2 regions of the Arthrobacter sp. NPDC055138 genome follow, and region 2 is predicted to be linked to the other one. Evidence: riboswitches for the same ligand, from Rfam matches in the RefSeq annotation. Region 2 holds a riboswitch; the other holds the start of a gene.
What was found. A riboswitch is a leader RNA that binds a small molecule or an ion and turns the genes downstream of it on or off. The one in region 2 is predicted to bind S-adenosylmethionine.
Positions count from the first base shown of each region.

Region 1: another riboswitch for S-adenosylmethionine. It lies ahead of ACWF5H_RS15685 (bifunctional o-acetylhomoserine/o-acetylserine sulfhydrylase); the one in region 2 lies ahead of ACWF5H_RS10735 (O-acetylhomoserine aminocarboxypropyltransferase/cysteine synthase family protein).

Region 1 covers NZ_JBSGTH010000006.1:154,661-166,055, reverse strand. The annotation lists gene hutI (imidazolonepropionase) at 1-434, shown strand, start outside; gene ACWF5H_RS15730 (GntR family transcriptional regulator) at 475-1,131, opposite strand; gene ACWF5H_RS15725 (Rieske 2Fe-2S domain-containing protein) at 1,289-2,368, shown strand; gene ACWF5H_RS15720 (hypothetical protein) at 2,378-2,827, shown strand; gene ACWF5H_RS15715 (ABC transporter substrate-binding protein) at 2,979-3,923, shown strand; gene ACWF5H_RS15710 (amino acid ABC transporter permease) at 3,943-4,881, shown strand; gene ACWF5H_RS15705 (amino acid ABC transporter ATP-binding protein) at 4,878-5,672, shown strand; gene ACWF5H_RS15700 (PDR/VanB family oxidoreductase) at 5,694-6,647, shown strand; gene ACWF5H_RS15695 (CPBP family intramembrane glutamic endopeptidase) at 6,768-7,547, shown strand; gene ACWF5H_RS15690 (VOC family protein) at 7,707-8,354, opposite strand; SAM riboswitch class IV at 8,548-8,662, shown strand; gene ACWF5H_RS15685 (bifunctional o-acetylhomoserine/o-acetylserine sulfhydrylase) at 8,730-10,055, shown strand; gene metX (homoserine O-acetyltransferase MetX) at 10,136-11,206, shown strand; gene ACWF5H_RS15675 (extracellular solute-binding protein) at 11,338-11,395, shown strand, end outside.
Region 2 covers NZ_JBSGTH010000004.1:5,785-17,179, forward strand. The annotation lists partial or broken gene ACWF5H_RS10725 (Ig-like domain-containing protein) at 1-2,804, opposite strand, end outside; gene ACWF5H_RS10730 (CoA-binding protein) at 2,991-3,488, opposite strand; gene ACWF5H_RS10735 (O-acetylhomoserine aminocarboxypropyltransferase/cysteine synthase family protein) at 3,485-4,957, opposite strand; SAM riboswitch class I at 5,057-5,149, opposite strand; gene malQ (4-alpha-glucanotransferase) at 5,420-7,579, shown strand; gene ACWF5H_RS10745 (helix-turn-helix domain-containing protein) at 7,817-8,806, opposite strand; gene ACWF5H_RS10750 (hypothetical protein) at 8,964-9,284, shown strand; gene ACWF5H_RS10755 (endonuclease domain-containing protein) at 9,398-10,225, shown strand; gene acs (acetate--CoA ligase) at 10,460-11,395, opposite strand, start outside.

The sequences.
Region 1 (11,395 bases), on a different contig from region 2:
GCGCCAGCGGCACGGGGGAGCGCGGCACGGTGGCCACCTGCCTGCCGGCCTGCGATCTGTCCACCCGGCAGCCGCTGGCGCCGGGCCGGCAGTTGCTGGATGCCGGCGCGGAAATTGCCCTCGCCTCCAACTGCAACCCCGGCACCTCCTTCACCAGTTCCATGAACTTTTGCGTGACGACGGCGGTGCTGCAGATGGGATTGAGCGTTCAGGAAGCGGTCCGCGCGGCGACCTACGGCGGTGCCCTGGCATTGGGCCGGCACGTAGGCCGGGACGAGGACGGGCAGCGGGCGGTGGGTTCCATCGCCGTCGGGCACCGCGCCGATCTGCACCTACTGAACGCCCCCTCAGCCACGCATCTTGCCTACCGCCCCGGCATGCCGTTGACGGCGGCGGTGTGGCGGGCCGGCGTGCGCTCGGCCGGGAGGGGCTGAGCCGGGTTCCGACGCAGGGGGCGGGACAGGGCGCGGGTAGTCAGCCGATGTGTTCGTAGCGGTTTGGGTCTTTGACGTCGTGGCAATGCGCCAGCACCTCGACGGCGCGGTCCGGATCCTGGTCCTTGAGTGCCTGCAGAATGCTGCGGTGATCATGGATGACCTTGGCCTGGTGGTCCGGTCCCTGCCGGTAGGTCAAGGTAATCCTGTGCTGGATGGGGTGGTTCCAGATGGAGGAAATGACGCCGCGCAGATAGTCATTTTCAGCGGGTTCCACCAGGGCCAGATGGAACGCGCGGCCTAGCCGGAACAGTTCGCCGCTGTCCTGCGGGTCAACGATCTCCGTCTCGTCGATGAGGCCGCCCAGCCGCACCAGCTGCTGGGGTGTGTAGGAACCGATGGCATTCCGCACCGCGAGGGACTCCAAGGCGTAGCGGACCTCGAAGACGTTCTCAATCTCGCGCTCGTCGAGCTGGTTGACGATGTAGCCCTTGCCGGGGACAAGAGTGGTCAGTCCCTCCAGCGTCAGTTGGGTGAGCGCATCGCGGACAGGTGTGCGGGACACGCCGTATTGCGCAGCCACCCCTTCCTGGGCCAAAGCGGAGCCTGGCTTGATGGCCCCGCTGATGATGTCGGCGCTCAGCTGCTCATGGACGCGGACGGCCAGCGGTCTCACGTCATTCGGTATCGCAGCCACGGGGGCCTCCTTCTATTGTTCTTTGTGCACTCTAGCGTTCAGTGGGCAGCAGGACGCGCGGCGGGCCGGAAAACCGGTGAAACGGTAACTTGCTGATGCTTTTGCGAAAAGTGCTTGACGTCACATCCGTGCTCTGAATACAGTGTATACACACGTGATGGAGGAGAACCCAAAAATGTATGTGCTGAACACTTGGTATGTGGCTGCGTGGTCAACGGAGGTCACGCGCAAGCCGGTGCGCCGGGTCATCTGCGAGCAGCCGATCGTGCTGTTCCGGACCCAGGACAACGAAGCCATTGCCTTGGCGGACCGCTGTGCGCACCGCGCCTTCCCGCTCTCCGAGGGCCGAACCATCGGCGATTCGGTGGAGTGCGGCTATCACGGTTTCACCTACGGCCCGGACGGCATGTGCACTAAGGTGCCGGCGCAGACGTCGATCCCGGAACGCGCCAAGGTGCGCAAGTACCCAGTGGTGGAGCAGGACGGCTGGATCTGGGTCTGGACCGGCGATCCGGAGCTGGCCAATCCCGCCGACGTCCCGGACACGCACTGGATGGTGGACCCGGAGTGGGCCACCGTCACCCATTCGTACCACTTCAAGTGCCGGGCCGACTTGATCCACGACAATCTGTTGGACCTGACCCATGAATCCTTCCTGCACCAGACCACGGTGGGTGACGACTACATCTACGAACACGGAATCACCGTCGAGGTCGACGGCAACGTGGTCAGCGTCGACCGCCTGATGCCCTCGGTTGAAGCGCCGCCGCTGTACGCCGAAACCATGGACGCCCGTGGACTGTTCGACCGCTTCCACTGCACGGAGTTCTTCGTCCCGAACCTGCATGTGCTGCATTCGGGCATCACCGGCGAGGGCAAGCCGCGCGAAGAGGGCTTCCTGATCAAGGTGCTGAACGGCATCACGCCGATCGACGCGCACAACTCCTGGTACTACTACGCCTTCAGCCGCAACTTCGCGGTCGACAATGAGCAGGCAACCGAAGACCTGCGCGTCGGCCTGGCCACGGTGTTGGACGAGGACGCTTCCGCGCTGGAGGCGCAGGAGATTGGCATGCAGACTCGCCCCGAGGGCGAGTTCGACGTGCTGATCGCCCAAGACGGCGGCGTGGCCAGGGCCCGGCGCATCCTGGGGGCGCTGCTGAAGCAGGAACAGCAGGCGAAGGATGCGGCCCGGCCAGCCGTCCGTCGGGAGCCGGTCGCTCCCAGGACGGCATAGGTTCCGCCCATGTGGATGCTGATCAGAGCCAACCCGCTGGGCGGCGAAACGGCCGCCGAAACGGGCGCCAAGATCCTGGCCGCATGCCCGGACTCGGCTGAGCGCGGCGACCCCTGGCGGTGGACGGTGCAGCTGGACGAAACCGGCCCCGAACCCACCGTTGAACTCGAAGCTGATGCTCGCTATATCGCCTCCGAAAGCCACCGCTACACCGGCAGCTACACGGGCACGCTGCAGCGCAGGCCGGGCGAGCAGTTGATCGTCACCGGACTCGGCGGCGAAGCACTGGTCGCGGCGGCGGACGGCCCCTGGGAACGCTGGCTGCGGGCCGGCGACGTCTTCATCGTCGAAGGCGAGGACGCGGAGAGCATCCGGCTCTCGCTCGCCGCCGGGGAAGCCGCCGTCCAGGTCATCACCCTCGCGCCGCGGAAAGCCAAGGTCCTGCGGTGGGTCCCTTGACCGCGGCCAACGTCTTCGCCACTCGCCGCCGGACGCACCTCCCTGCTGTACATCGAAACCGAATTTTCTAGCACCGAGGCACTGGTCGTCTCCTGATCAGTGCGGATATCCAGACCCGGACAATGCCGTCCGGACCATGAAAGGAAAGTCCATGCGTCATTCACGCCACCGTGCCACCCGTTCTTCCCTCCTGGCCGGATCCGTCCTGCTGGCCGTCTCCCTGACCGCGTGCACCAACGCCTCCGGCGCGGCTACGGGACCCGCGGACACTGCTGCTCCGGCGGCGCCGGGCGCCGGAGCGACCATCCAGGTCAACGAAGCGGCCCGGAATTTGCTGCCGGAGGACGTCCTGGCCGCCGGTACGCTGAAAGTCGCTTCCGACCCGACCTACGCCCCGTTCGAGTACTACGACACCGACAACAAGACCATGATCGGCTTCGACGTGGACTTCTCCGACGCCGTCGGTGCCGCCCTGGGGCTGAAGGTGGAGCACGTGCCGGCGACGTTTGACACCATTCTGGCCGGCCTGGCCTCCGGCAAGTACGACATGGCCCTCTCCGCCTTCTCCGTCACGCCGGAACGCGAGAAGATTGTCGACTTCGTCGAGTACCTCCACACCGGCACGGGCATCGCCGTCGCACCGGGAAATCCGCTCGGCATCTCCATGGACCCCATGAGCATGTGCGGGAAGAAGATCGCCGGACAAAAGGGGTCGATCCAGTCGATGGAATACCTTCCCAAGTTCTCCGAGGAATGCACGGCCAACGGCAAGGAAGCGATCAAGATCCAGAACTTCCCCGGACAGACCGACGCCAACCTGGCGCTGGCGTCCGGGCGGGTTGACGGAGTGATCGCCGACAGCGTGCCGCTGGTCTACCAGGGCAAGGAAGCCAATGGCCAGTTCGAGTTGGCCGAGGGCGAGGACTACGACGCCGTACCGTTCGGGATTGCCCTGGCCAAGGACGCCGGGATGACCGAAGCCGTAGCTGCAGCGGTGAAGGGAGTCATCGCCGGTGGTAGCTACCAGGAAATCGGCGACAAATGGGACTTCCCGGAGTCCGTGCTGATCACGGCCGACGCGGTCGAGGCCAAGTAGCGAAAGAGGGATCAACCCCATGACAGCCGTGACTACGCAAACCGAACCGGTGGCCGCATCGGCAGACGGCTACACCATCGTCAAGGCGAAGCACCCCGGCCGCTGGCTCGCCGCAGCCGTGATCTTCCTGGTGGGTGGACTGCTGCTGAACTCCATCTTCACCAATCCCAACTTCGGCTGGGACGTGGTGGCCATGTACCTGCGCGATATCTCCATCGGCAACGGCATCCTCGTGACGCTGGGCCTCACCGTCATCAGCATGGCGATCGGGATCGTGCTCGGCGTGGTCCTGGCCGTCATGCGGCTCTCGGTCAATCCGGTGGTGCGCGGTGCCGCCTTCGCCTACGTGCACTTCTTCCGCGGAACGCCGGTGCTGGTTCAATTGCTGTTCTGGTTCAACCTGGCGGCGCTGTATCCGGTCATCACGCTGGGCATCCCGGGTGTCCATCTGGATGCGAACCAGTTGATCACGCCGATGACGGCGGCGATTCTTGGCCTCGGCCTGAACCAGGGTGCCTACATGTCCGAGATTGTTCGGGCCGGCATTCTCTCCGTTGATCACGGTCAGACCGAGGCTGCCGGGGCCCTGGGCATCACCAAGCTGCAGACCATGCGCCGGATTGTGCTGCCGCAGGCGATGCGGGTGATCATTCCGCCCACCGGCAACGAAACCATCGGCATGCTCAAGACCACCGCCCTGGTCAGCGTGATCTCTGTGCCGGAACTGCTGTATTCCGCGCAGATCATCTACGCACGCACGTTCGAGACGATCCCGCTGCTGATCGTGGCCAGCCTCTGGTACCTGCTGATCACCTCCGTCCTCACCATCGGCCAGTACTACCTGGAGCGGCGCTTTGCGCGCGGCAACCAGCGGAACCTGCCGCCGACGCCGTTGCAGCAGCTCAGGCGCTTCTTCGCGACGCACGACGCACTCTCGCTGAAAGGCAGCAAGAAATGACGGCAATGAACGCCGAACCGATGGTCAAAGCGAACGCGGTATGCAAGAACTTCGGCTCGAACCAGGTGCTGAAGGGCATTGACCTGCACGTCCAGCAGGGCGAGGTGGTCTGCTTGATCGGCCCGTCCGGATCCGGAAAGAGCACCTTCTTGCGCTGCATTAACCATCTCGAGGCCATTGACGGCGGAAGGATGTGGGTCAACGGCAAGATCGTCGGCTACGAGCTCAAGGGCAACAGGCTCTACGAGCAATCGCACAACGAGATCTGCCACAGCCGCTCGGACGTCGGCATGGTCTTCCAGCAGTTCAATCTGTTCCCGCACATGACCGTGCTGCAGAACCTGATCGAAGCACCGCGGCTGGTCCGGAAGGAGCGGAAAGCAACAGCCGTCGCGCGGGCCATGTCGCTGCTGGAAAAGGTCGGTCTGAGCGAGAAGGCGGATGCCTATCCCCGCCAGCTTTCGGGCGGCCAACAGCAGCGGGTGGCGATTGCCCGCGCCCTGTGCATGGAACCAAAACTCATGCTGTTTGATGAGCCGACGTCCGCGCTGGATCCCGAACTGGTCGGCGAGGTTCTGAAAGTCATGAAGGACTTGGCCACCTCCGGCATGACGATGGTGGTGGTCACGCATGAAATGAACTTCGCCCGCGACGTCGCCGACCGGGTGGTCTTCATGGACGACGGCTACGTGGTCGAAGAGGGCCCGGCTCGGGACATCATTACCAACCCTCAAAACGAACGCACCAAGGCCTTCCTGGCTTCGGTTCTCGCTGAACCGGCCGCCGCCTGATTACCGGGGATGAATGCAATCATGAACGAAGACTTTTTCGACGTCGAAGTCCGGTCGATCAGCCGCGAATCCAACTGCGTTCTCTCCCTGCAGTTGGAGCATCCGCTCGGCGAAGAGCTGCCGGAGTGGGACGCCGGATCGCACATCGACGTGCTCCTGCCTAACGGATTGCTGCGCCAGTACTCGCTCTGTTCCGAGCGGACGGACCGGTCCGTCTGGCGGCTGGGCATCCTGCGCGAGCCGGAGGGGCGCGGCGGCTCCGCCTACGTGCATGACCTGTTGAGGCCCGGAACCAAGATCCAGGTCCGGGGACCGCGCAATAACTTCGTGCTGGCCCCTGCGGACAGCTACGTCTTCATTGCCGGCGGGATCGGCATCACCCCTGTGCTGCCGATGATCCGGGAGGCCGCTGCACTCGGTGTGCCGTGGCGTTTGGTCTATCTGGGACGCAGCCGCTCCTCGATGGCGTTCCTCGAAGAAATCCAGGCACTCGAAGGGGACGTCCATATCCACGCCGACGACGAAAGCGGGTTCTACCCGCTGGCCGAACTGTTGGCAGAGCAGGTCTCCGGGACTCACGTCTATGCCTGCGGTCCCGGGCCGCTGCTCAATGTCATTCAGTCGATTGCCGACGGTTGGGAGGATCCCGGACGTTTCCACTGTGAGCGCTTCGCCGCCGCCGAAGCCCCGGAAGCTCCTGAAGGCGGCGAGTCGGCCTTCGTGGTCGAGCTCGCCGACGGGACGGAGGTCCCGGTGGGTTCTGACGAGTCAATCCTGCAGGCCCTCGAAGCGGCCGGGCTCAGTCCGCTGAATTCCTGCCGCGAGGGAATCTGCGGCACCTGTGAAACGCCCGTGCTGGGCGGCGAAATTGACCACCGCGACACGCTGCTTTCCGAAGCCGAACGGGAGGCGGGAGACACCATGATGATCTGCGTCTCCCGCTGCAAGGGCAAGCGCCTGCTGTTGGACTTGTAGCCCAAGGAGTGTCGCGTGCGCCGGCGCCGCAGGCGAAACCGTTGCGACGTGCGGGGGAGCGCGGGACATGGATTGATTCCGGTCGCCGCCAGCCCCGGTTCACTTGGCAAGATAGTGGCTATGGACAAGCAGAAGGCCATCACCGCGAGCGCACCGCGCACGCTGAGTTACTACCGGGCGGAAGTGCTCATTGTGCTCGGGGTTTCGCTGGGGCAGTCGGCGGTCTACGCCGTGGTGAACCTGCTGGAGAAAATGACCCGCGCGCCGCTGGCCTCGCAAACCACCACGCTGAATCCGGTACTGAACTCGCGGGAAATCTTCGATTTCGTGTACCAGATGCTCGGCATCTGCTTTGCACTGGTGCCGGTGGCACTGGTGCTGCTCCTGATGACCTCGCCCGGCCAATCGGCCTTCCGGTCGATCGGCTTCACCTTCTCCCGGCCCCGGGTGGACTTCGGCCTGGGCTTCCTGCTGGCCCTGGTGATGGGTGCCGGCACGTTGGCGGTCTACGCCGCCGGCCGGGCGCTGGGAATCACCACCGCAATTGTGCCCGCGGCCCTGGACGAATACTGGTGGACCGTGCCGGTACTGGTGCTTTCAGCCCTGCGCCACGCCATTCTCGAAGAAGTGGTCATGGTGGGCTACCTTTTCGATCGATTCGCCAAGTTCGGCTGGGGGATCTGGACCTCGATCTTCGTCAGCGCCGCCCTGCGCGGGACCTACCACTTGTACCAGGGGATCGGCCCGGGTATCGGGAACTTCCTGATGGGCCTGGTGTTCGGCTACGTCTATACGAAGGTCAAGCGGGTAATGCCCCTGGTGGTCGCGCACGCACTTTTGGATATCGCCGGTTTCGTCGGCTACGCGCTGGTGGGTCCAGCCATCGGCATCGGTACCTAAGCCGGCGTACCTAACGGCCAGCCGAGAGGATGCTTGCCGGGGACAGGCAAAAGGCTCCCGTTCCGGCCTCTTGCGCCACCGTGGGTGGGAGCAAGAGGCCGGAACGGGAGCCCTGCGTAAAAAAGCGAGCCGTGCACCGGGCCGGACGAGACCGGAAACTTAGAGTTCGACGATGCCGTTCGCGGTTTCGAAGCGGACCGACATGATGCCCGGCGTGCCGTTCGGCGCGGTCCACGCAACCTTGACGTCGTCGAGCAGGTCATCCACCGGGGTGCCCAGCCAGTCCGCCACGCGATCCGAGGAACCGGCAATGGTCAGGCCGATCAGCTTGACGGATGCCGGGCGGGCGTTGGACGGGTGAAGCGCCTCGGTGCCGTCATCCCAGCGCAGCATGTAGGGAACCTGCGGGTCGGCGATCAGGCCCTTGATGCCGATCTGCTGCCAGGTCAATTCCTGGCCGTCCGGGAACTTGCGGTTTCCGGGAACCGCATGGCGGCCCAACCGCTCTTCGAACGGGGTTAGATCGTCCACTTCCACGCACCAGCCCATCCAGCCGCCGCCGGCTTCGGAGCGGGCACGCACGGCCTGCCCGAAGGGGGCTTTGTCGGACGCGGGGTGGGCCAGGACCTCCACCACTTCCAGGTAATGGTGGTCGGTCAGCGGGAAGATCATATTGCGGGTGCCGAAGCGGGGGTGCACCCCGCCCTTGACTGCGTCAATACCCAGAGCTTTGGAGATCCGCTCTGAGGTGGCAGCCAGACCGTCGGGCTCAACAGCATAAGAAACGTGGTCGAAGCGCATAGCCATATCTTGGCACTTTGTGAACCCTCTCTCGACTTAGGGTGACCTAAGTCACCAGTATCCGGCCGGATGTGGCTCGAAGATCCATGTCTGGCAGGTGCTCACACCACCAGATTGGGGCGGAATAAGCGCCGCTGCGGGCGGTCATAAGGTGTCACATTGTTGCGGCCGGGCGGGCTCTCCGCTGAGACTGGACGCAGGTCATGAGTGCCAGCGTGAAACCCCGGTTTGCTGGCCGGCAACCCTCCAACCGCGGTGGGGTGCCCCGGGTGAAGACCAGGCAGCCGCCATCAGGCGGTGCGCAAGCGCGGGTCACACCCGGGATAGACATGCCGGCACGGCCGGATCCCGGATGACCCCTTCCCATGAAGGAGTTGCACCATGTCCAATGCAGACTGGTCCTTTGAAACCCGTCAGATCCACGCCGGCCAGGAGCCGGATGCCGCCACCGGCGCCCGTGCACTGCCGATCTATCAGACCACCTCGTTCGTGTTCCCCAGCGCCCAGAGCGCCGCGGACCGCTTTGCCCTGTCCGAGTTGGCGCCCATTTACACGCGGATCGGCAACCCGACCAGCGAGGCCGTTGAGGCCCGGGTCGCCAGTCTGGAAGGCGGTGTCGGTGCGCTGCTGTTGGCCTCGGGCCAGGCCGCATCCACGTTCTCCATCCTGAACTTGGCCGAGGCCGGCGACCATATTGTGGCCAGCCCCAGCCTGTACGGGGGCACGTACAACCTGCTGCGCACCACGCTGCCCAAGTTCGGCATCGAGGTGACGTTCGTCGAGGATCCGGACAACCTGCAGCAGTGGCGCGACGCAGTGCAGCCGAACACCAAGGCGTTCTTCGGCGAGGTGGTCTCCAACCCGCGCCAAGATGTACTGGACCTGGAAGCGGTCAGCAGCATCGCCCATGAGAATGGCGTGCCGCTGATCGTGGACAACACGCTGGCCACCCCGTACTTGATCCGCCCGATCGAGTGGGGCGCAGACATCGTGCTGCACTCGGCCACCAAGTACTTGGGCGGCCACGGGACGGCCATCGGCGGCGTGATCGTGGACGCCGGCACCTTCGACTTCGCTGCCGATCCGGAAAAGTTCCCGGGCTTCAACACCCCGGACGAGACCTACAACGGGCTGGTCTTTGCCCGTGACCTGGGCGTCGGAAGTGCGCTTGGCGCCAATCTCGCCTACATCCTCAAGGCCCGCGTCCAGCTGCTGCGCGACCTGGGGTCCGCGGTCTCCCCGTTCAACGCCTTCCTGATCGCCCAGGGGCTGGAGACGCTGAGCCTGCGGGTGGAGCGCCACGTGGCCAATGCACAGAAGGTCGCGGAATTCCTCGAGGCGCACGACGACGTTGCTTCCGTCGCGTACCTCGGCCTGCCGTCGAGCCCCTGGTACGACCGCGGCCGCAAATACGGTCCGAAGGGCACGGGCGCCATCGTGTCGTTCGAGATCAAGGGCGGGATCGAGGCCGGCAAGCGTTTTGTGGACGGCCTTGAACTGCATTCGCATGTGGCCAACCTCGGCGACGTGCGCTCGCTGGTGATCCACCCGGCGTCGACCACCCACGCCCAGCTTTCGGCCGAGGAACGGCTGACCGCCGGCGTGACCGACGGACTGGTCCGGCTCTCCGTGGGCATCGAGAACGTCAACGACATCATCGCCGACTTGGAGGCCGGTTTCCGCGCCGCCAAGGGCTCGGACGACTAGGCAAGCAGGTAGAACGCAGCGTGACGATCGTGCAACCGCAGGAACTGGTGGATCAGGCGACGGATGGCGTCCTGCGCAGGATGCCAGTAGGTGCGCTGGAGCTGGAGGCCGGCGGCTATCTGCCCGAGGTTGTCCTGGGATATGAAACCTGGGGCACCCTGAACGCGGATGCGTCCAACGCCGTCCTGATCGAGCACGCCCTGACCGGCAGCACGCATGTGGCCCGCGGTGCCTCCAACGAGGAGGGCTGGTGGGACGACCTGGTCGGTCCCGGCGCCACCATCGACACGGAGCGTTATTTCGTAGTGGCCGCCAACATGGTTGGCGGCTGCTACGGCTCCACCGGCCCGGCGACGCCGGCACCAGATGGTAAGCCGTGGGGGTCGCGGTTTCCGTTCGTCACCATCCGGGATTCGGTCCGGGCCGAGGCGAGGCTCGCCGATGCGCTGGGCATCCGCCGCTGGCACGCCGTGCTCGGCGGGTCGATGGGCGGGGCCCGCGCGCTCGAGTGGGCTGCGACGTTCCCCGAGCGCACGGCGCGGTGCGCCGTGATGGCGTGCGGGGCGGCCAGCACCGCCGAACAGATCGCGTTTGCCCAGGCGCAGGTCGCAGCCATCCGGCTGGATCCGCACTTTACCGGCGGCGACTACTACGGCGGTCCCGCCCCCGAAGCCGGACTAGGTATTGCCCGGCGAATCGCCCACATCAACTACCGTTCGGAGCCTGAACTGGAGTATCGGTTCGGCCGCTCGGCGCAGGCGGAGGAACAGCCGTTTGGCGGCATCACGCCCTCCGCCCGCGGCCGCTATGCGGTGGAAAGCTATCTGGACTACCAGGCGGAGAAGCTGGTTTCCCGCTTCGACGCCAACAGCTACATCCTGCTCACAGAGGCCCTGGTCAGCCACGACGTGTCCCGCGGCCGCGGCTCGCTGGAGCAGTCCCTGGGCGGTCTCGCGGGGACGGAATTCTTCATTGCGGCGGTGGATTCGGACCGTCTCTACTTTCCGGAACAGTCGCGCCAGTTGGCCGAGGCGCTGCCCGGATCGGTCAAGGTGCACACCATCGAAACGCCGCTGGGCCACGACGGTTTCCTGACCGACGTCCACCAGTTGCATGACGAGCTCACGCAGGCGTTTTTCCCGCAGGTCTGACCGCACATTGCAGTTTGATCACGGTTGGGACGAATAAATCCATTCGATGGAGCCCCTCGGTAGCATGCCGGTAGGCCCCTGACCCACGCCGACGGCGTTTGGCCCGGAAGCCTCCAAACGAGGGGGGAACCATGCTGCGTGATTACCGAATCAAAGTTTCATTGCTGGCCGTTGGAGCGCTGGCGCTGG
Region 2 (11,395 bases):
CCGTCGGCGCCGTCGGCGTCGTCCTTGCCGTTGTAGGTCGCCTGGGCGTTCAGGCCCGGGCGGTCCACGCTGTTGGAGACGCGGTAGCGGACGGTGCCGTCGGCCATGCGCATCAGCAGCGCCGATTCGTCACAGACGGAGGCAGGATCATCGGCGACGTTATTACCCGTGGTCCCGACGATGTTGCCCATCTCGAACTCGCAGTCGGCGACACCGAAGACATCGGCCTTGAGTGCTGCGGCGTCGGTGTTGCGCATCACCAGTTCGGCCATCGAGTTGCCTTCAAGCTGGGTCCGCAGGTTCAGGCCCGAGGTGCGGGACAGGTAGTAAAGCCGGTCGCCGTCCTGCAGGTCAGTCATCTGGCGTTCGAAGATGTAGTTGAAGGTGGAGCCGAGCAGTCCGCCGAAGAGGTTCTGCGCCTCGGCAAGGCCGCCCACCCACAGATCAACCTTGTCGAGGCCGGTCTTGGAAGCGGCGCCCTCGTTCGCCCATTCGCCATTGCTGTTGACGAAGTCGTAGGCATCGGTCGGTGTTTCCGCCGCGGGGTCGGGGCTCATGTCGAAGAGCTTCTGTGCGGCAGCGCGCTTGGCCTCAATGGTCGTGGCCCCGGTGATGCTGGGGTGCGTGCCGTAAGCGGCCATAAAGTTGACCACCGAATCTGGATGCTTCAGCGCCTGCCCGAAGTCAACCCAGCTGCTGTAGGGCTTCAGCGACGACTCGCTCGTCTGCTCATAGAGCTGCTTGCGGAAGTTGTTCAGCGATGGAACGCCGGTGTCCCGGCCGCGAGCGATGTTGAGCGAGGCGAGGTCGAGGGGCAGGCCCAGGACGTTGTTGCGCAGCGTATCGGTGACGAACTCGTCCAGTTCGGCGCCCACCTGATCCGTCATGCCCATGGCGATTGCGCCGGCGGCCTGGTCGGGGGTCAACGTTGCATCGCCGTTGGCGTAGTAGGCCGGCGGGTTCAGGAACGCGTCCAGCAGCGGAAGGCCGATGTCGGCACCGCTGTTGGTCTTCCGGTCCACCGTGTCCGTCAACATCGAGTGACCGAAGCGGTAGGTCGCGTGGGCGAACTCGGCGTGGATCGCCGGGTTGATACCCGTGTCGGACTGGGTGAATACGTTGAACGGATTGATGCCCGGTTGGATCTTCCGCGCGAAGTCCTCGAAGACGATGTGCTGGTACTCCATCTCCGTGACGAAGCGTGCGGCCTGGAAGAGACGCTCCCCGTTCCAATCGCCGTTGGGGAGCTTCCACTCGTTCAGATCCAGATTCAAGGACGTCAGCAGGTCTTCCATGTAGGTGACCAATCGGTTGTGCTCCGAGTGGAAGACCTGATGGACGGCGGTGAGGCCGATGTTCTCGTTGACGCGGCCGTCGCCAGCAACGAAGTGCGCGTCAAGCATTTCGTCGTCGTAGGTGCCCGCGGCTTGCGGGCCGGTAACAGGCGTGAGGTCGCTATCTCCGTCAGCTGCCAGGGCCCTGCCACGGGAGTCGAACGGTGCGGCGAAGTGGGAGATGTCGTCCAGGAACGCGATCCCGATCCGCTGGACATTCGCCGGCGGCGCGACGGGGTTCTCCAGGTTCCCTTCCACGAACTGGTTGTCCTGGGTGATGTACTGCGGCAGGCCGTTGGGGCCACGCAGGAAGCGCCCGTACTGGTCGGTGGCCAGCATCGGGATGTTCACGACGTCAGCGTCGGAGAGCTCCAGGCCGAGCATGGACGCGGCCTGGGCCTTGATGTCCGCCCAGGTGGCCATGCCGCCGGGGGCTCCTTCGATCAGTTCGCCGGTAGAGACCGGGTCGCCGCTTTCGTTGAGCTCATAGTCCCGGAGGAAGACCTGATGCGACGGGTTCGAGGAGTAGGTCTGGCTCTGGTCGACCCACGGGGAGTCAGTATTGGTGCCGTCCTGGATATCGTCGGGCGTGCCGAGCACGCCGTCAGGCCCGGGCTGGTTCTCCGCCCGGTTGAGGACCATGAAATTCGGCCCGCCCTCGACATACAGCGGATCGTCCGTTGCCAGGGGCATCATGACCAAGTTATTGGTCTTCTTGGTGAAGTCCACGCCGTGGTCGAAGAACTGGCCGAACAGGGCAAAGAAGCCGTTGTATGGCGGTGAGAGTCCAAAATCGGTGGTGACATTCGGGATATCGAGTGTTTCGCCTTCAGGCACGCAGTTCAAGGGCTGGCCATTGGCGTCGCAAGGAACCGCTGTCGGGCCGTCGTTCACCGTTCGGTGCGCCTTGCCGGCGGCGGCGATCGCGGCAGGATTGCTGGCGGTCTGGTCCACAATGACATTGCTGATGAAGCGGGGGTCGGCATCAGTCACGGTGGTGTTGACGGACTTGTATGACTGCCCCCCGGCCGTGGTCCGCCATTCCGGCTCAGCCAGTCGCGGGAACGGCAGGCTGGCGGAGCCGTAGTGTTCCTGCTCAGCCACCAGGTTGTTATCCGTCCCGTCCACCGTGCGAAGCCCGAACGGCAACAGGGGATTGGCTATCTGGTTGGGGCCGGAGCCGAGGAGCGGCTGGCCCGGAACCGGCTTACCCTCGGCATCTTCCTTGGTTGCGTGGTTCTCCGCAATCTTGATCTGCTTGAGGATGAACCTCATATCCCCTGCATTAAGAGTCAGGCCCTGACCGACCGGCGCTGCCAGCGCGGCGGGAGCGAGGGCTGTGGGCAGCACGCCCGCGCCCAGCACCAGCGCGGCCAGCCCGGCGGTCACCTTTTGGGGGACGGATGGCTTCCCCCTTTGGGCACGTTCGGTGCCCCTCCTGTGTTTTGGATGGGCGGATTTCTTGAACATGATGACTCCCCTAGTCGAGTGATGTGTGGCTGGCCACAGCATCTGACGAGGACCTTGGGGAAATCCTTGGAAGCTCCTACTTCAACGTCCGGGGCAAGCAAAAGCCCGCCCCTGCCCCGGCCCTCCAAGGGAGGGCCGGGGACTAGGAACGGGCTATTGTTGCCGTGAAACCTTCGGCAAGCCGTTCTACGCGGTCAACTGCCGCTTGGAGGAGATTACGCCGGTGTCGAAGCCGGCCAGGTGCAGGCCGCCGTGGAAGCGGGCGTGCTCGATCTTTACGCAGCGGTCCATCACCACGTTCAGGCCGGCGGCCTCGGCCTTCGCCGCGACCTCCTCGTGCCAGGAGCCCAGCTGCAGCCAGATGGTCTTGGCTCCGACGGCCAGCGTCTCCTCTAGCACGGTGGGCAGGTCGTCGTGCTTGCGGAACACGTCCACCAGGTCCGGGACCTCGGGCAGGTCCGCCAGCGACTTGTAGACCGGCTGGCCCAGAATCTCCTTGGCCACCGGATTCACGAAGTAGACCTTGTACGGCGAGCTGGACAGCAGGTACGTGGACACGAAGTAGCTGGCCCGGCTGGGCTTGTCCGAGGCGCCGACTATGGCAATCGACTTGGTGTTCCGCAGGATGTTCAGCCGTTCCGGGGCGGACGGTCCCACCCACGCGCGTTCTGCTGTGGCGGTCACTTGGCGGCTCCTGTCTCAACGGTTTCGCCGGCGCCGGGGCGGGCCGACGGGAGGGCGCACGCGGCGCCGTCGTACTCCGGGGATGCGAACTCGGAGGCGTCGAAGTCGCGGGTCTCCGCGCGCTCGCTGGCACTTTCGGTGGTCGATGGAGGCGCGCCAGCGCCGAGTAGAGACCGGTCGACCACCGCGGTGGCGAGGTCCAGGGCCTGGTCCAGGTCCCAGAGGATGTCGTCCACGTCTTCCAGTCCCACGGAGATCCGGATCAGGTCCTCGGGCACGCCGGCCGCCACCAACTGGTCAGCGGTGAGCTGCTGGTGCGTGGTGGATCCCGGGTGCAGCACCAGGGTGCGGGCGTCGCCGATGTTGGCCAGGTGGCTGGCCAGCTGCAGCGATTCGATGAACTTCTGGCCGGCCACGCGGCCGCCCTTGACGCCGAAGCTGAACACCGAGCCCACGCCCTTGGGCAGGTACTTCCGGCCGCGCTCATAGTGCGGATGCGCGGGCAGCCCAGCGTAGCTGACCCAGGAGACCCGCTCATCGGCTTCCAGCCACTCGGCCACCTTGCGGGCGTTGGCCAGATGCTCGTCCATCCGCTGCGCCAGCGTTTCCACGCCCTGCAGCAGCTGGAACGCGGACTGCGCGGACAACGACGGGCCGATGTCGCGCAGCTGCTCGGAACGGAGCTTGGTCAGGAAGCCGTACTCGCCGAAGTTGCCCCACCAGGACACATTGCCGTAGCTGGCCACCGGTTCGGTCATCTGCGGGAACTTGCCGTTGCCCCAGTTGAAACGCCCGGACTCGACCACAACACCGCCCAGCGTGGTGCCGTGCCCGCCGAGGAACTTGGTGGCGGAGTGGATCACGATGTCCGCGCCGTGCTCGATCGGCCGGATCAGGTAGGGAGTGCTCAGGGTGGCGTCCACCACCAGGGGGAGGCCGGCGTCGTGCGCCACCGCGGCCAGACCCGCGAGGTCGGCAATGTCGCCGGACGGGTTCGCCACGATCTCGGTGTAGACCGCCTTGGTGTTCTCGCGGATGGCCGCGGCGAAGTCGGCCGGGTCGGTGGAGTCGATGAACGTGGTCTCCACGCCGAACCGCCGCAGCGTGACGTCCAGCTGGGTGATGGTGCCGCCGTAGAGCTTGGACGACGCCACAATGTGGTCGCCCGCGCCGGCCAGCGCCGCGAAGGTGATGAACTCGGCGGCCATGCCCGAGGACGTGGCCACCGCGCCGATGCCGCCTTCCAGGGAGGCGATTCGCTCCTCGAACGCGGCCACGGTGGGGTTGCCGATGCGGGAGTAGATGTTGCCGTACTTCTGCAGCGCGAAGAGGTTCGCGGCGTCGTCGGTGTCCTTGAACACGAACGACGTGCTCTGGTAGATCGGCACGGCCCGGGCGCCATGCTCGGCGTCGGGCGTGCCGCCGGCGTGCAGGGCACGGGTGCGGAAACCGAATGTGCGTTCAGCCATCAGGCAACTCCTTCAAAACTTAGGTTCCCGAGGCAATGACGGTCCTGGCGACGCGCCCGGATGCGGGGGCGCCATCCGGATCAAAGATTGCTTGCGCTCTCTCCATCGCTTCTGGCGGTAGCACCTTTCCGGTAGGCCGGATGGTTGCTGCGGTGTCAAAGAGCCAGATCTCTCAACCGCTCGGGATGGTCCCGTCCATTCTCGCAACTTCCGCCGTAGCCGCCAAAATTGTTGAGCCGCGTTGCGTCTTGCCTTGAATTTCCAGTACGACGGCGGTGCTTGGCTTGGGTGCCCCGCGTCCGGTGGTCGACCAAGCGAGCGCCTGGTCGGGTCCGCGTCCGGTGGTCGACCAAGCGAGCGCCTGGTCGGGTCCGCGTCCGGTGGTCGACCAAGCGAGCGCCGGCGAGCGCGTGGAGACCCCCCGGGGTGCACGCATCCCATGCCACCCGTAGATTGGGTTCCATGGCTGAGCTTACGGCGCTGCAGCGCCTCGCACGGGAACACGGCGTCGGCACGACCTTCCGGGGTTGGGACGGAGCTGAGCAGGCGGTCGGACCGGCAACGCTGGTCGCTGTCCTCACCGCGCTGGGTGTTCCTTGCAAGACCGACGACGACGTGACCGTCTCCCTCCGTGCCGCGGAACTGGCGCCGTTGCAGCGCACCCTGCCGCCCGCCGTCGTGGTCCGCCAAGGAGACGCCACCGAGGTGCCGGTCAATGTGCGTGCGGGCGCGCGCCCCCGGGTACAGATCGTGTTGGAGGGCGGGTCCCGGCGCGACGTTGACGTGGTGCCCGGCGGGCCGCACGAGGCGGTCGGGGTTCCGCGGGATCATCTGGCCGCGGTGGTGCCAGCCGACCTCCCGCTGGGCTGGCACACGCTTGAGGTGACCGAAGCCGAAGCCGGCCAGCCCGCAACCGGCCAGGCCGCAGCCAGCCAGCCCCCAACCGGGCGTCCCGCCGGCGAGGCCGCCGGAACATCCGTCAGCCAGGCACAGTGCGCGCTGGTGGTCACCCCGCAACGGCTGTCCACCGCCGACCGGCTTCCCCGCAGCTGGGGCCTGATGGCGCAGCTGTACTCCGTGCGCTCGCGGTCGTCCTGGGGCGTCGGCGATCTCGACGACCTCGCCGTGCTGGCCGAAACGGCTGCCGCCAAGGGTGCCGGGTTCGTCCTGATCAACCCGCTGCACGCGGCGGAGCCCAAGCCGCCGGTGGAGCCCTCGCCCTACCTGCCCACAACGCGCCGCTTCGTCAACCCGATCTACCTGCGGGTCGAGGACGTGCCCGAAGCCCGGGACATCCCGCTGGCCAACACCTTCCACAACGCGAACCTGGACGCCGGCATCCTGGACCGTGATCCTGTTTTTGCGGCCAAGCTGCAGGCGCTGGAAACGGTCTTCGCAGTGCCCCGGCCCGCGGAACGGCAGCAGCAGTTCGACGCCTTCCGCGTCCAGGAAGGCGAGGGGCTGGAGCGTTTTGCCCTGTGGTGCGCGCTCGCCGAATCCCTTCCGCCCGGTGCTCCCGAGTGGTCCGACCCGGAGTTCATCGAATCTCAGCGCAGTGCGCTTAAGGACCGCATCGAGTTCCACCAGCGGCTGCAATGGCTGTGTGACGAGCAGCTTGAGGCCGCGCAGCGCCGGGCCCTCGATGCCGGCATGAACCTCGGGATAGTGCATGACCTCGCGGTCGGCGTCCATCCAGCCGGTGCCGATGCTTGGGCGTTGCAGGATGTGCTGGCCGCGGGCATCTCGGTGGGCGCGCCGCCGGACATGTTCAATCAGCAGGGCCAGAACTGGTCCCAGCCGCCGTGGCATCCCGAACGCCTCGCCGAGTCCGGCTATGCCGCCTACCGGGACATGCTGCGGACCATCCTGCGCCACGCCGGCGGCATCCGCGTGGACCACATCCTGGGGCTGTTCCGGCTCTGGTGGATCCCCGTCGGCGGCCCGCCCGGCGAGGGCGCCTATGTGTACTACGACCATGAGGCCCTGATCGGCATCCTCGCCCTCGAGGCCGAACGGGCCGGCGTGGTGGTGATCGGCGAGGACCTCGGGGTCTTCGAGCCTGGCGTGCAGGACTATCTGGCCGAGCGCGGCATCCTGGGCACTTCCATCCTGTGGTTCGAGTACGACGGCACCACGCCCCGCCCGCCGGAGAGCTACCGCCGCTCCTGCCTCACCAGCGTCACCACCCACGATCTGCCGCCCACCGCCGGTTACCTTGCCGGCGAGCACGTGAACCTGCGCGAATCGCTGGGCCTCCTGAACCGGCCGGTGGAGGAGGAGCGCACCTTGGACCAGGCAGCCCAGGAGTCGGTGCTGTCCCTGGTGCGCTCGCGGGTTCCGGCTGCTTCACAGCACGACGACGACGGCGCCGCCACCTCCGGCGAGCAGCGCACCATCGAGGCGCTGCACGCGTTCATCGCGCAGACGCCGTCGGTGCTGCTGGGAGTCGCCCTGACCGACGTGGTGGGGGAGCGGCGGACCCAGAACCAGCCTGGCACCGCGGACGAATACCCCAACTGGCGGATCCCGCTGGCCGGCCCGGACGGGGAAGCCATCCTGCTTGAGGACCTGGCTGCCAACCAGCGATTCGACTCGCTGGTCCGCGCGCTGCGGGAACGGTAGTCGGTCCAAACGGGTGCGCCGCCTGGGTCTTACAACCGGGCCAGTAGAGCCTCGCCGGTCTCGGCCCGCCACGAACGGCGACGCCGATGAACGTGACCGGTGTCCACCTTCAGCAGGAACTGTCCGTGTCTTGGAGCGGCGTCCGGCGCTGACTAGGACAAACGCAAAACCTACCCGCAAAACGTGGACAGCCCGGGGCCGTCGCTGGAGGAGACGCCAACCTCGCGGCGTGCATCGTTACAACCGGGTAAGCAACGCCTCGCCGGTTTCGGCCCGCCGGTAGAACACCTCGCGGCCGGAACGCATGGTGGCCGCCAGACCGCTCTCGGACATCACCTTCAGGTGCTCGTTGACCGTCCCGGCGGCGAGGTCCAAGCAGCGGGCGAGCTGCGTCGTCGTCATCGGTACATCGAGTTGCGCGAGGATCTGCGCCCGAGTCTTGCCGAGCAGCCGGGCCACCGGGCTGTGCGTCGCCTCGCGGCTGGCTTCCCAGAGCCGGCCGACGCCGCGCGGTGCGTAGGTCAAAGTGGGCACGAACGGTCGGACATTGAGTACCAACGTGTTGGGCCAGACGAACGCATTCGGCACCAGCAGCAGGCCGCCGCCGGGCTCGGGCACGTCGTCGGCCTCGCAGCCGCGCATAATCTCCAGCCCGGTGGGCGTGGGGCGCACGCTGGGGTGCAGGCTCTTGAAGACCTCAAGGATGCCGTCGCGCGACAGCTGGGCCAGGCGGCTGTCGATATCCGCCAGCAGCAGGGAGCGCAGGCGCGGCCACACGGGTTCGATGGCGGTGCGCCAGTACCACTCGAGGGCGGCGGTGATGCGCGGGATGCCGGCGTCGATGTCCTCCGCGAGCCGTTGCAGCTCCTCGCGGGCGTAGTCGGCCGGGCTCTGGCTGAGCAGGTGGGTGACGTCGCGCTGCCACACCTCCGGCGGCACCTCGGCGACGGCGGCGAGGCCCTCGGCGACCGTGCCCTGGTACTTTGGCGTGGGCGTGATGGAGTCAGCCAGGAAGCCCTTCGGTGGAACCAGCGCGGTGAGCAGGCGCAGGTGGTCGCGGGCCTGCGGATCGGCCGACTCGGCAATGCGCCGCTTGGTGGCCTCGATCCATGGCCGGTGGATGGGCGTTCCCACCTGCAGGGCGCGCAGGCTAGCGACCGTTTCGCCCAGCGGCGCCGCCTCGAACCGGACCTTGGTCAGGTCCTCGGCGCTGAGGGTGATGTGCATGGGAACAGCGTAAGGTCGCCGGGTGCTCCGGTCGAGGATTCGGGGAGGACCGAATCGTGGGCACGGCCGGAGCGTGGAGCCCGGAGCCCGGATCTATTCCCGATTCGGGTCCTGCCGAATCGTGGCTCTTGCCGGCGAGTGCGCGGAACCTGATGCCATGACTACTTCAACGCAGACCCGCCACCACGTCGACCTCGCTGACCGGGCACGCAGCTCCAGCCCGTCCTTCGCCGACCCATCCATCAATCCGGCCACGGCCAGCGTTCGGTCGACTTTGCCAGTGCCTGCTCGCGAGGCTGCCCGCCCCGGTGCCATCGGTGGGATCCGGCCAGCGGTAATTTCCATGTCGCATGCTCTGGCGGCAACTGCCCGCAGGCTCAGAGCATGGTGGCAAGCCGGCGCCGCCAAAGACGCCCTGATCGAGGAGCACCGCGACAAAGTCCGTTCGCAGATCCACCTCTTCGGCGGCCGCTACTGATGGCAACTGGCCGAGGGCGTCCTTAGACAGAGGCGTTCTGGCGACAAAGCACGTTGTCCACAGGCAGGGTAATTGCCTAGCTGTCCGCGACCGTTGCCTGCAAGCTCGTGGCTATGGACTACGCAGTAGCCGGTTACATAGAACGGCGCGGTGGAACACTCCAGACCAGCGAACGGGCTCGATGCGGCTTCAGCCGAAACCAGATCCAGGCAGCTATCAAGGACGGCGCGATCGCTGTGCTCCGGCAAGGCGTCGTCGGTACGGAGAATGCCGACGCCGATCAACGCGTTGCGGTTCTGGCCAACGGGCTGATCACTTGCATCTCGGCGGCTCAGGAACTCGGGCTCTGGACGATCAAAGACCCGGATCAGCTGCACCTTTGGACGCTCCACAGCCGGCAGCAGCCGTCTACGATCAAACACCGAGGCGACTTGGTGAGGCCGAACCGACCCGGGAACTACGTGGGCATCCTGGACTGCGTTCTGCACGCCATCCGATGCCGGCCCCGACTGGAAGCGCTGGTCATCGCGGAATCTGCGGTGCGCCGGGGCGCCGTCAGCAAAGCCGAACTGCTGGAGCTGCTTCCGGGCAAACGGAACGGTATTCGACGCGCAGTCGTCTTAGGCATCGGTGACGACGCCGATTCGCCGCTCGAGATTATTGCCCGCGACCTGTTCCGCTCCGTCGGACTGCGGGTGGAAACCCAGGTTCCGATTCAGGGGCTCGGACGGGTGGACATGGTGGTGGAAGGCAGGATCATCATCGAGCTCGACGGGTTCGACTTCCACTGGAACCGGGCGACCTTCAAGAAAGACCGCAAACGGAACAACGCCGGCATGCTGAGCGGGTTCCCCACCTTGCGGTACGTGTATGAGGATCTCGTCTTCACGCCTCAGGACGTCGTCGCCGAGGTGATGACGCTGCTGCGCCGGACGGCCTGAGCGCCAGGGTTTTGATGCCCAGCAAGTCATGCAGCCAGCCGTGCAGCGGACCAGGTGTCCAAGTTCAGCAGGAACTGTCCATGTTCTGGAACGGCATCCGGCGCTGACTAGGGCAAACGCTCAGGGAGCCGCCAAAACGTGGACAGCCCGGGCTGCGGAAGCCCGGAAGCCGGCCGAAACTCGGGAAGTTTCGGCCGGCCACGGAGCGAAGCGATGGCGGCTGGAGGCAAACTACTACCGCCGCTGGCAGATGGCCTGGATCTCCGCGATGCACGGCTCGTTCTGCAGCGACGTGGTGTCGCCCAGTGTGGTTCCCTCGAACAACTGGGTCAGCAGCCGCCGCATGATCTTGCCGGAGCGGGTCTTGGGCACGTCCGGCACGAAGACCACGTCCCGCGGCTTGGCGATCGGACCGATCTGCGTGGCCACGTGCTCCCGCAGCGCGGCAACCGCCGCGGCCTGCTCGGTCGTCAACGGGGCAACCTCCGCTCCGATCAGCGACTTGTCCAGCGGCACCACAAAAGCGGTGGCCGCGTGTCCGGTCTTCGCGTCGTACGTCGGGCACACGCCGGCCTCGACCACGGCCGGATGCGAGACCAGCGCGGACTCGATCTCGATGGTGGACAGCCGGTGGCCCGAGATGTTGATGACGTCGTCCGTCCGGCCCAGGATCCAGGTGTCGCCTTCGGCGTCGAACCGGGCGCCGTCGCCGGCCAGGAACCAGCCCTGCGCCGCATACTTCTCCCAGTAGGAGGTGAAGTAGCGCTCCGGGTTTCCCCACACGGTCCGGGCCATCGACGGCCCGGTCTTGGTGACCACGATGTTGCCCTGCTGTCCGGCACCCACCCGGGCACCGCCGTCGTCCACAATGTCTGTGGCCAGCCCCGGCAAGGCGCGGGTGGCGCAGCCGGGCTTGAAGGAGGCGTCCGTCTGGCGCGGCGTGAGCACGGTGGCGCCGGTTTCGGACTGCCACCACGTATCCACCATGGGAATGCCCGACGACGGGTCCCCGGCCACCAGCGAATCGCGGCCCACCTGGCTGCGCAGCCAGCGCCACGCCTCCGGGTTCACCGCCTCGCCCACGGTGCCGGCCAGCCGGATGGAGCCCAGGTTGTACTCGGCGGGTATGCCGTCCGGGAACCAGCCCATCAGCGACCGGACCAGCGTGGG